2 regions of the Pseudoalteromonas sp. SWXJZ10B genome follow, and region 1 is predicted to be linked to the other one. Evidence: predicted binding sites of a transcription regulator. Region 1 holds the regulator's gene; the other holds the start of a gene.
What was found. Region 1 encodes FliA, which starts transcription of late flagellar genes. Its sites were predicted from a motif close to CTAAAGNTNNNNNNNNNNNNGCCGATA; they were not measured.

Region 1 (4,443 bases):
TGCGCACAGCACTTAAAGAAGTTAAAGATGAGTTAGGTGTTGATGCGGTTATTATGTCAAATAAGAAGCTGGCTAACGGTGTAGAAATTGTAGCGGCAGTTGATTATGACAAAGCAGCCCCTAAAGTAGCAGCGCAACCACAACGTACTGCAGAGCCGCGTGCTCAAGCACCACAGCAAAGTATGCATAATTTTGTAAAACCAGAGCCTCAGCGTGCCAAACCAGAGCCGCAGGCAAAAGTGGCTGACAGCCTACAGGCTTTGTTAGAGCGCCAATCACCGCGTCCTCGCTCCCCTGAACTTGCATCAATGTTTTCACAATCAGGTATTGATACTACCGATAACTATCAAGAACCAGTTATGGAACAGCGTACTAAAAATATGTTTGCTCCTGAAAATGCAGCGCCAGTTCGTCCACAAACTCAAGCGGATAGCTTAGGTTTTGATGATTTAGACAGCGACTTTGATGATTTAGATAGTCCAGTAACGGCTCGCCAACAAACACCCAATAATGAAAGCGAAGAAATGACAACAATGCGTGAAGAAATGAACGCAATTCGTCAATTACTTGAGCATCAAGTATCAGGCTTAATGCAGCAAGATATGGCGCGTCGCGATCCAACACGCGCTTGCATGGTTGACCGCTTAGTCGGTATGGGTATTGATAAAGAAGTAGCGCAACAAATGGCATGTTTTGTACCTGATGATGTATCTCGTAAGCAAGGCTGGAAAGCGTTGTTAACGATGGTCGAAGATCAAATGCAAACAACCAATAATGAAATACTTCGCCAAGGTGGTGTATATGCGTTAGTGGGTCCAACAGGTGTTGGTAAAACAACAACAGTTGCTAAGCTTGCAGCTTTAGGCGCACAAAAATATGGCGCTGATAAAGTGGCCTTAATAACCACTGATACATACAGAATTGGTGCTTATGAACAGCTTGCTACTTACGGCCGTATTATTGGTTGTGGTGTAAAGCAAGTTAAAGATGCTAATGAATTAGCTGAAGTTTTATATCATTTACGAAATAAACGTCTAGTATTAATTGATACAGCAGGTATGAGTCAGCGAGATTTACGTTTAACTGAGCAGTTAAACACGTTAATGCGTAACCAACGTGTGGATATTCGCAGCTACTTAGTACTAAGCGCGACGGCACAAATTAATGTATTACAAGAAACAGTACGTCACTTTAAAAAAGTACAGTTAAGTGGTTGTATTTTCACTAAGTTAGATGAATCATTAAGTTTGGGTGAGATTATTAGTATTGCGATTCAAAATCGCCTTCCAATAGGGTATCTTACTAACGGTCAACGAGTGCCAGAAGATATTCGTGTTGCAAATGCTGAAAAACTAGTGAAAAAGGCTGAGCAGTTATATTTAAAAAGAACAAAAGCACAACATTCAAGGCACCAAGCAGTGGCGCCAAGTACAGTAGGGATGTATGATTAACACAGTATTAGATCAAGCAAGCGGCCTGCGCAAAATGAGTCAAAACAATAACAACGGCGTAAAAGTTATCGCTGTAACCGGTGGTAAAGGTGGGGTGGGGAAAACAAATGTTTCTCTAAATACCGCTATTGCACTAGGGCAACAAGGTAATAGAGTATTAGTGCTGGATGCTGACCTAGGTTTAGCAAACTGTGATGTGATGCTTGGTTTACGTGTAGAGCGCAATTTATCACACGTTTTGTCAGGTGAATGTGAGCTTGACGAGATTTTAGTTGAAGGGCCTGCTGGTATTAAAATTGTACCTGCTACATCGGGCTCGCAAAGTATGGTTGAATTATCGCCATCTGAGCATGCCGGGCTAATTCGTGCATTTAGCGAATTGAATACCGAATTTGATATTTTAATTGTAGATACAGCCGCTGGTATTTCAGACATGGTGCTAAGCTTCTCACGAGCAGCACAAGATGTAATGGTTGTAGTGTGCGATGAACCAACATCAATAACCGATGCTTACGCACTTATTAAAGTATTAAGCCGCGAGCACGGTGTTTATAAGTTCAAAATTGTTGCCAATATGGTCCGCAGTATGCGTGAAGGCACTGAATTGTTTGCAAAACTATCTAAAGTTACCGATCGCTTTTTAGATGTTTCAATGGAGCTAGTAGCAACGGTTCCTTATGACGAAAATATGCGCAAAGCAACACGTCGCCAAAAGGTGATTGTTGAGCTCTTTCCAAGTTCGCCAGCCGCTCTCGCGTTTAAAGCGCTGGCGACAAAAGCAGTTAAATGGCCAATACCAAATCAACCATCTGGGCATTTAGAGTTTTTCATTGAGAAACTAGTAAACGGCTAATTATGACAACATTGGTGAATAGAGCTATGGGATATCAATCAACACAAAACTTAAATGTGATTGTTGAGAAACATGCATCACTTGTTAAAAAAGTGGCATGTCATCTAATTGCTCGATTACCACCTAGCGTTCAGCTTGATGATTTAATTCAATCAGGAATGATAGGTTTAATAGAAGCTTCAAAAAACTTTGATGCAACAAAAGGCGCAAGCTTTGAAACCTTCGCCGGTATTCGTATTCGCGGGGCTATGCTTGATGAAATGCGCCGTGGTGATTGGGCTCCTCGTTCAGTACACCGTAAAAGCCGACAAGTTGCAGAAGCAATTACTGGGCTCGAAAGCAGTCTGAATCGCGAACCAACAGATACAGAAGTTGCTGAAAAACTTGAAATTTCACTCAATGAGTACCATCATATTTTAAATGATGTTAATACCAGTAAAGTATTAGGTATAGAAGACCTTGGTGTAGATGAGGATGTTATTACTCCCGTAGGCCAAGATTTAGCGCTAGACAAACCTTTTAATAATGTTAAAAATGATCGGTTTAATGAGTCTTTGCTAAATGCAATAAAGTCATTACCAGAGCGTGATGCAATGGTACTTTCTTTATACTATAACGATGAAATGAATTTAAAAGAAATAGGACATATACTCGATGTAAGTGAATCGCGTGTAAGTCAGATACATGGTCAGGCGATGATTAAGCTTAAAGCTAAAATCAATGACTGGATAAACTAGTAGTAAGTAAACTAAGGTTAATACCTCACTGGGGGATGTTTTGGATAAAAACATGAAAATTCTTGTAGTTGATGATTTTTCAACGATGAGACGAATTATAAAAAACCTATTACGTGACTTAGGTTTCACTAACGTTCAAGAAGCTGATGACGGGTCTACAGCTCTGCCTATGTTACAAAATCAAGTATTTGATTTTGTGGTTACAGATTGGAATATGCCGGGAATGCAAGGTATTGACCTTCTAAGAGCAATTCGTGCAGATGATAAGTTAAAACATATCCCTGTATTGATGGTAACGGCAGAAGCTAAAAAAGAACAAATAATTGCTGCAGCGCAAGCTGGCGTTAATGGTTATATTGTTAAGCCATTTACGGCTGGAACATTAAAAACTAAATTAGAAAAAGTATTTGAACGCTTAGGCTAATGATGGGGGAGAGGCTTATGTCAGCACCAGCTGCGCCTCAAATAACGTTAGAACAAGCTCGTCAACTCGTCATTTATTTAGAAAACGATGAGCAAGATAAAGCTAATCAGTTGATTTTAGAGACAGCTTCGCAAGAGCAGTCTAAATTATTTGCTGAAGTTGGGAAGTTGACTCGTCAACTGCACGAAGCACTTAAAAGCTTTGAGCTTGATACTCGCTTAACTAACATAACGACAGATGCGATTCCAGATGCTAAAAAGCGGCTTAATTATGTTATAGAAATGACAGAAAATGCGGCTAATAAAACAATGGATGCTGTTGAGGCTAGTTTACCTATAGCTCAGCAACTTGCAGATGAAATATCTCATATCAAACCGACATGGGATCGTTTAATGAGCCGGGAGATTGAGCTTGGTGAGTTTAAACAACTTTGCCATAGTATCGATAAGTTTATGAATAACTCTCATCATAAAACGGATGAGCTTCAAAGCTTAATGACAAATGTACTAATGGCTCAAGACTATCAAGACTTAACAGGTCAAGTTATTCGCCGTGTTATAGAACTTGTTAGAGAAGTAGAAGAAAGCTTACTTCATCTTTTAACAGCGTTTGCTGAACAAGATGACAGTGACAACACAGCGAATAAAGTAGAACAACAAAAAATAAAAGAACCAGTTGCCACACAAACTTTAGCAGGTCCTGAAGGCCCTATTATTGATAAAGAATCGCGTAATGATGTTGTATCTGATCAAGATGAAGTCGATGATCTTTTATCAAGTTTGGGCTTCTAAGAGGAGAGTAACTGCATGTTTGAAGTCGATGAAGATATTTTACAAGACTTTCTTGTAGAGGCAGGAGAAATCCTAGAGCTTTTATCTGAACAGTTAGTTGAACTGGAAAATAATCCAGAAGATACCGAGTTACTAAATGCCATATTTAGAGGCTTTCACACTGTAAAAGGTGGTGCAGGCTTTTTAG
Region 2 (4,443 bases), on a different contig from region 1:
CGATTAGAACGCATAGTACCCAGTGATTTTTTTACCGCCGATAAGTTTAAATCACTAATGAGTAAACGTTGCGTACTCTGCTTTTTAGCCTGACTTATTTTAGCTTCTTCAATTACTTGATCGACTAGTAGCTGGCCTTCACGGTCTGGATCGCCAGCGTGAATAAGTTGCGAGGCTTGTTTAATTAATTTTTTTAAAACAGTGAGCTGTTTGCGAGTTTTGGTTTTGGCTTTTAACTTCCACTGTTCAGGTATTATAGGTAAGTGTTCAAACTGCCACTTTTTAAAGCGCTCATCGTAATCATCGGGTTCTGCTTGTTCTAGCAAATGTCCAATACACCACGATACACAATCGCCATTAGCGACTTCTATATAACCATCATATTTTTTATGTGGTTTTGGTAACGCATCAGCAATAGCGCGTCCAAGTGAAGGTTTTTCTGCAATGTAGAGTTTCATAGCCTGCTCATCACTGTTTATATAAACAGTAGTCTAGCACAGCTATTTTAAAGGAGGGAACTTTTTGTAACTATTGGCTAGCTGAGCTTTTTTTGTCTTTTGTTAAAATATAAATAAGCGGAAGATAACAAACAACAACGGTGCCTATATTAATAAATGGCAATAAGGTTTTATAAATGTATGTACTATAAGAAAGATCCCATAAATGGCGGTCGACTAATCTAAATAGCTGTAAAATTGGTGCCATAATAACAACCAATTGACCTAATACGCATTGCCATAAATAAACCTTATCTTTTAACCCCAGATATGCGATGAGTGCCATCCAAGCAATATCATTAAAAGCCCAAACAAGGTATCGATAAACATAAATCCCATTATCAAACTCTTTCAAGTAAGGATGAATAATGGTTCCATATAAAAAAAAAGCGGCTGTAATTAAAGCGAAACGCAGGGCCAAATAATCTTTTCTAAAATAAAAGATGAAAATAGCAGGGCTTAAAATAAACACCCAACTAGTATCTAATATCAATATAGTCTTTAAAAACCATTCAGGCATTAGAGTTAATCAAGTTTTTTTTCATCATCGTCATTACCACCGCCATTTCCTGGCATATGACTAAACTTATCGACCTTTTTCATGAACTATTCCGTTACATTTGTTAAAGAAAGCATACTTTATGATAAATAAGTGTGTTTGCCAATAAAAGTTATCTTACATCTATAGGAGCTGACTCTTTTGCTTTACCTTGTAATATAGATATTTCTACTCGGCGATTCCTGCGGCGATCTTCATCGGTGTCATTCGGTACAAGTGGTCGTGTTTCAGCTCGACCAACCACCATCATTCGGGTTTTATCAAATCCTTGGACTTTTTGCAGTTCACTTGCAACGGCTACAGCACGCTTTGATGATAGGTCCCAATTATTAATATATAACTCATTCGATACCTGAAAATCATCTGTATGGCCAGATACTGTTATTTCACCGGGTACATCTTTTAACAGCACACCGATATCTTGAATTATAGGTTTAAACTTAGGTTGTAAAAATGCACTACCTGAAGGAAATGAACCATTCTCTCTAATGCGAATAATTATTTGCTGCCCTAAAGACTCAAGCTCAATTGCGCCATCGATTATTTGCTTTTCAAGCTGCTGCGCTATCTTTTTAACAAGCTCGTTAGTTTGCTCCTGATCGGCTGCTGAAGTTGCTTGCTCAGAAGATTCTTCTTGTGAGGTACTACGAGATTCGCCACCGCGTTTATCCCCGCGCTGTTCTTGCCTGCCGCCTGCTGAGCTTTCATCGCCAGCCTGAAACTCTAACATTTGTTGAGTCATTTCGACTGTTTGCTGCTGAATGGTTTCTATTGGGGTTGGCTCTGGTTTGCCTGGGGTAAACTCCATGGCAATAACAGAGGTCCCTTTAGGGATGTCTTTTACTTCAATTTTATTCTGCACACCAAAAGCAAACTTCATAGAGCCCGCAATTTGTTTAAACTTAAGTACATCCATTTCTGAAAACGCGAGCAAGAGTACAAAAAAGCACATTAACAGTGACATTAAATCGGCAAACGTTCCCATCCATGCAGGTAGACCTGGTGGTGGACATTTGCACTCTTGATCAGACATAGTTACTCCTCGGTATCTACTTTACGTTTAGATTCAGCTAAGTAATTTTTCAAAATACCTTCGATTACTTTTGGATTTTGACCATCTTGTATACCTAAAATAGCATCCAAAATTAAACGCTGATTCATCGCTTCCTCGTCTTTACGCAGTTCAAGTTTTACCTGAATAGGAATTGCCACAACATTGGCTAAAAACGCGCCATATAAAGTTGTTAATAGTGCTACTGCCATTGCCGGACCAATTGCCTTTGGGTCATCCATGTTAGACAACATTGCAACCAAACCAATTAGAGTACCAATCATGCCCATTGCAGGCCCTATATCAGCTAACGACTTAAATAAACCCGCGCCCAATTCATGGCGAGTCGTAGTTAGAGAAATATCTTTTTGAAGTGTAGCGCGAACTACATCTGCATCATGGCCATCAACGAGCATATCGACGCCTTTGCGCATAAAGGGGTTTGGAATTTCAGCTTCTTCGAGTGCTAAAAAACCGCCTTTACGAGCTGAATCCGCAAGTTCTACTGCTTTTTCGATAAGTATTTCTGGCGTTTCGATTTTAAACATAAACGCTTTGGCAACAACTTTACCTATCCCCAAAAATTGCGACATGGTGAAGTTTGATAAAACAATAAAGAGTGAACCACCAAATACAATAACCACAGACGGGGTATTGTAAAACATAGCCATTTCACCGCTACTACTCATAAACATAGACATGACAATTAAGCCAATTGCGCCTAGGATCCCAATTATGGTTGCTAAATCCACATTTCCTCCAGAAGTTTCATGCTTAATGGCCTTATCATAAATTTTTATTATTAACTGCTTATCGGCAACATATTGAATTGCTTAAGCCATTTTTATAAATAAACATAAAAAGCAGCCTTTAGCACTATCTTAGATCAAGTTATAAGGGCTACCTAACTATCAATTGATTTATTAAACCAACAGACGCTATTAAGGCTTTATTAATGCACTTGAAATATAATTTAACGTTATAAAGGTAAAAAACCAATATCATCCTTTGACCTAGTTTAGCATTCCCCCTAAAATTGACCCCTAAATTTATTATGTAAGCTGAAATAAAGATGGCGACTAAAAAACCTGAAAACTTAAGTTTCGAACAAGCACTAGAAGAATTATCTACAATCGTTAGTGACATGGAACAAGGTGACTTATCGCTTGAGCAATCGTTAAAGCAATTTGAGCGTGGAATTGCATTAGCAAGTGCTTCATCAGGGAAATTACAGCAAGCAGAACAAAAAGTATCAGTTTTGATGGGGAATGGCGAAAAGTCAGTACTTACAAATTTTGATAATGATATGGAATAGCTGTGAGCATAAAAAATCATATTGAACGTGCTCAAAAAGATGTAGTAGCGACCTTACAGCAGCATTTTAATCAGCCTCTCGATACAGAAGAAACGGTAAAGAACGCCACCCAGTATGGATTATTTAATGGCGGTAAAAGATTACGTCCATTTTTAGTTTATGCCACAGGTAAAATGCTCGGCGCAAACCATCAAGACTTAAACGTACTTGCTGCTGCAATTGAGTGTATTCATAGCTATTCGTTAGTCCATGATGACTTACCAGCAATGGATGATGACGACTTACGCCGCGGACGCCCTACTTGTCATATAGAGTTTGGCGAGGCAAATGCAATTTTAGCCGGTGATGCTCTTCAAACTCTTGCTTTTGAGCTTATTGCGAATCACAAATTTGAATGCTCATCACAAACACAAGTAAAAATGATTGCTACACTTGCCCACGCATCAGGCCTTCAGGGTATGGTTGGCGGACAAGGCCTTGATATAGCAGCAACAGATAAAGTAATTACCGTACAAGAGCTTGAGCGAATACATAAGCTAAAAACCGGGGCTCTAATTAATTGCGCAATTACACTTGGTGCACTGTGCAGTGAAAAGGCTGATCAACAAACCTTAGAAAATTTAAGTGTTTTTGGGTATGCTATAGGGCTAGCATTTCAAGTACACGACGACATTTTAGATGTTGAAGGCGATACAGTTATTTTAGGAAAGCCACAAGGCTCCGATATTGCCGCGAATAAAGCGACATATCCGGCGTTATTAGGTATGCTAGGCGCTAAAGAAAAGGCGCAGAATTTAATACAACAAGCCCATGAAGCGTTAGCAAATATAGATGCTGACACAACACTTCTTGCGTCGCTAGCAAATTACCTAATTGAGCGTGACCACTAATTTTTGCTCATACGTATTGCAATTAGCACTGACATTATTACTCAACATTAATTATTCGTAAAAGCTTTGGATTAATTAATGTTAGCGAAGGATATATATAAAACCATGACACTTGATAGTAGCAAGTATCC

Region 2: a site for FliA is predicted at 2,919-2,945, ahead of pomA (flagellar motor protein PomA). Genes of this name have one in related genera too.

What each region holds. Positions count from the first base shown of each region.
Region 1 is NZ_JADYXD010000010.1:69,852-74,294, forward strand. Features, by position in the region: gene flhF (flagellar biosynthesis protein FlhF) at 1-1,451, shown strand, start outside; gene I6F54_RS11130 (MinD/ParA family ATP-binding protein) at 1,444-2,304, shown strand; gene I6F54_RS11135 (RNA polymerase sigma factor FliA) at 2,331-3,041, shown strand; gene cheY (chemotaxis response regulator CheY) at 3,082-3,465, shown strand; gene I6F54_RS11145 (protein phosphatase CheZ) at 3,483-4,256, shown strand; gene I6F54_RS11150 (chemotaxis protein CheA) at 4,272-4,443, shown strand, end outside.
Region 2 is NZ_JADYXD010000017.1:5,955-10,397, forward strand. Features, by position in the region: gene I6F54_RS14540 (DNA topoisomerase III) at 1-458, opposite strand, end outside; gene I6F54_RS14545 (hypothetical protein) at 529-1,017, opposite strand; gene I6F54_RS14550 (flagellar motor protein MotB) at 1,169-2,089, opposite strand; gene pomA (flagellar motor protein PomA) at 2,092-2,859, opposite strand; gene I6F54_RS14560 (exodeoxyribonuclease VII small subunit) at 3,180-3,422, shown strand; gene ispA ((2E,6E)-farnesyl diphosphate synthase) at 3,425-4,312, shown strand; gene dxs (1-deoxy-D-xylulose-5-phosphate synthase) at 4,418-4,443, shown strand, end outside.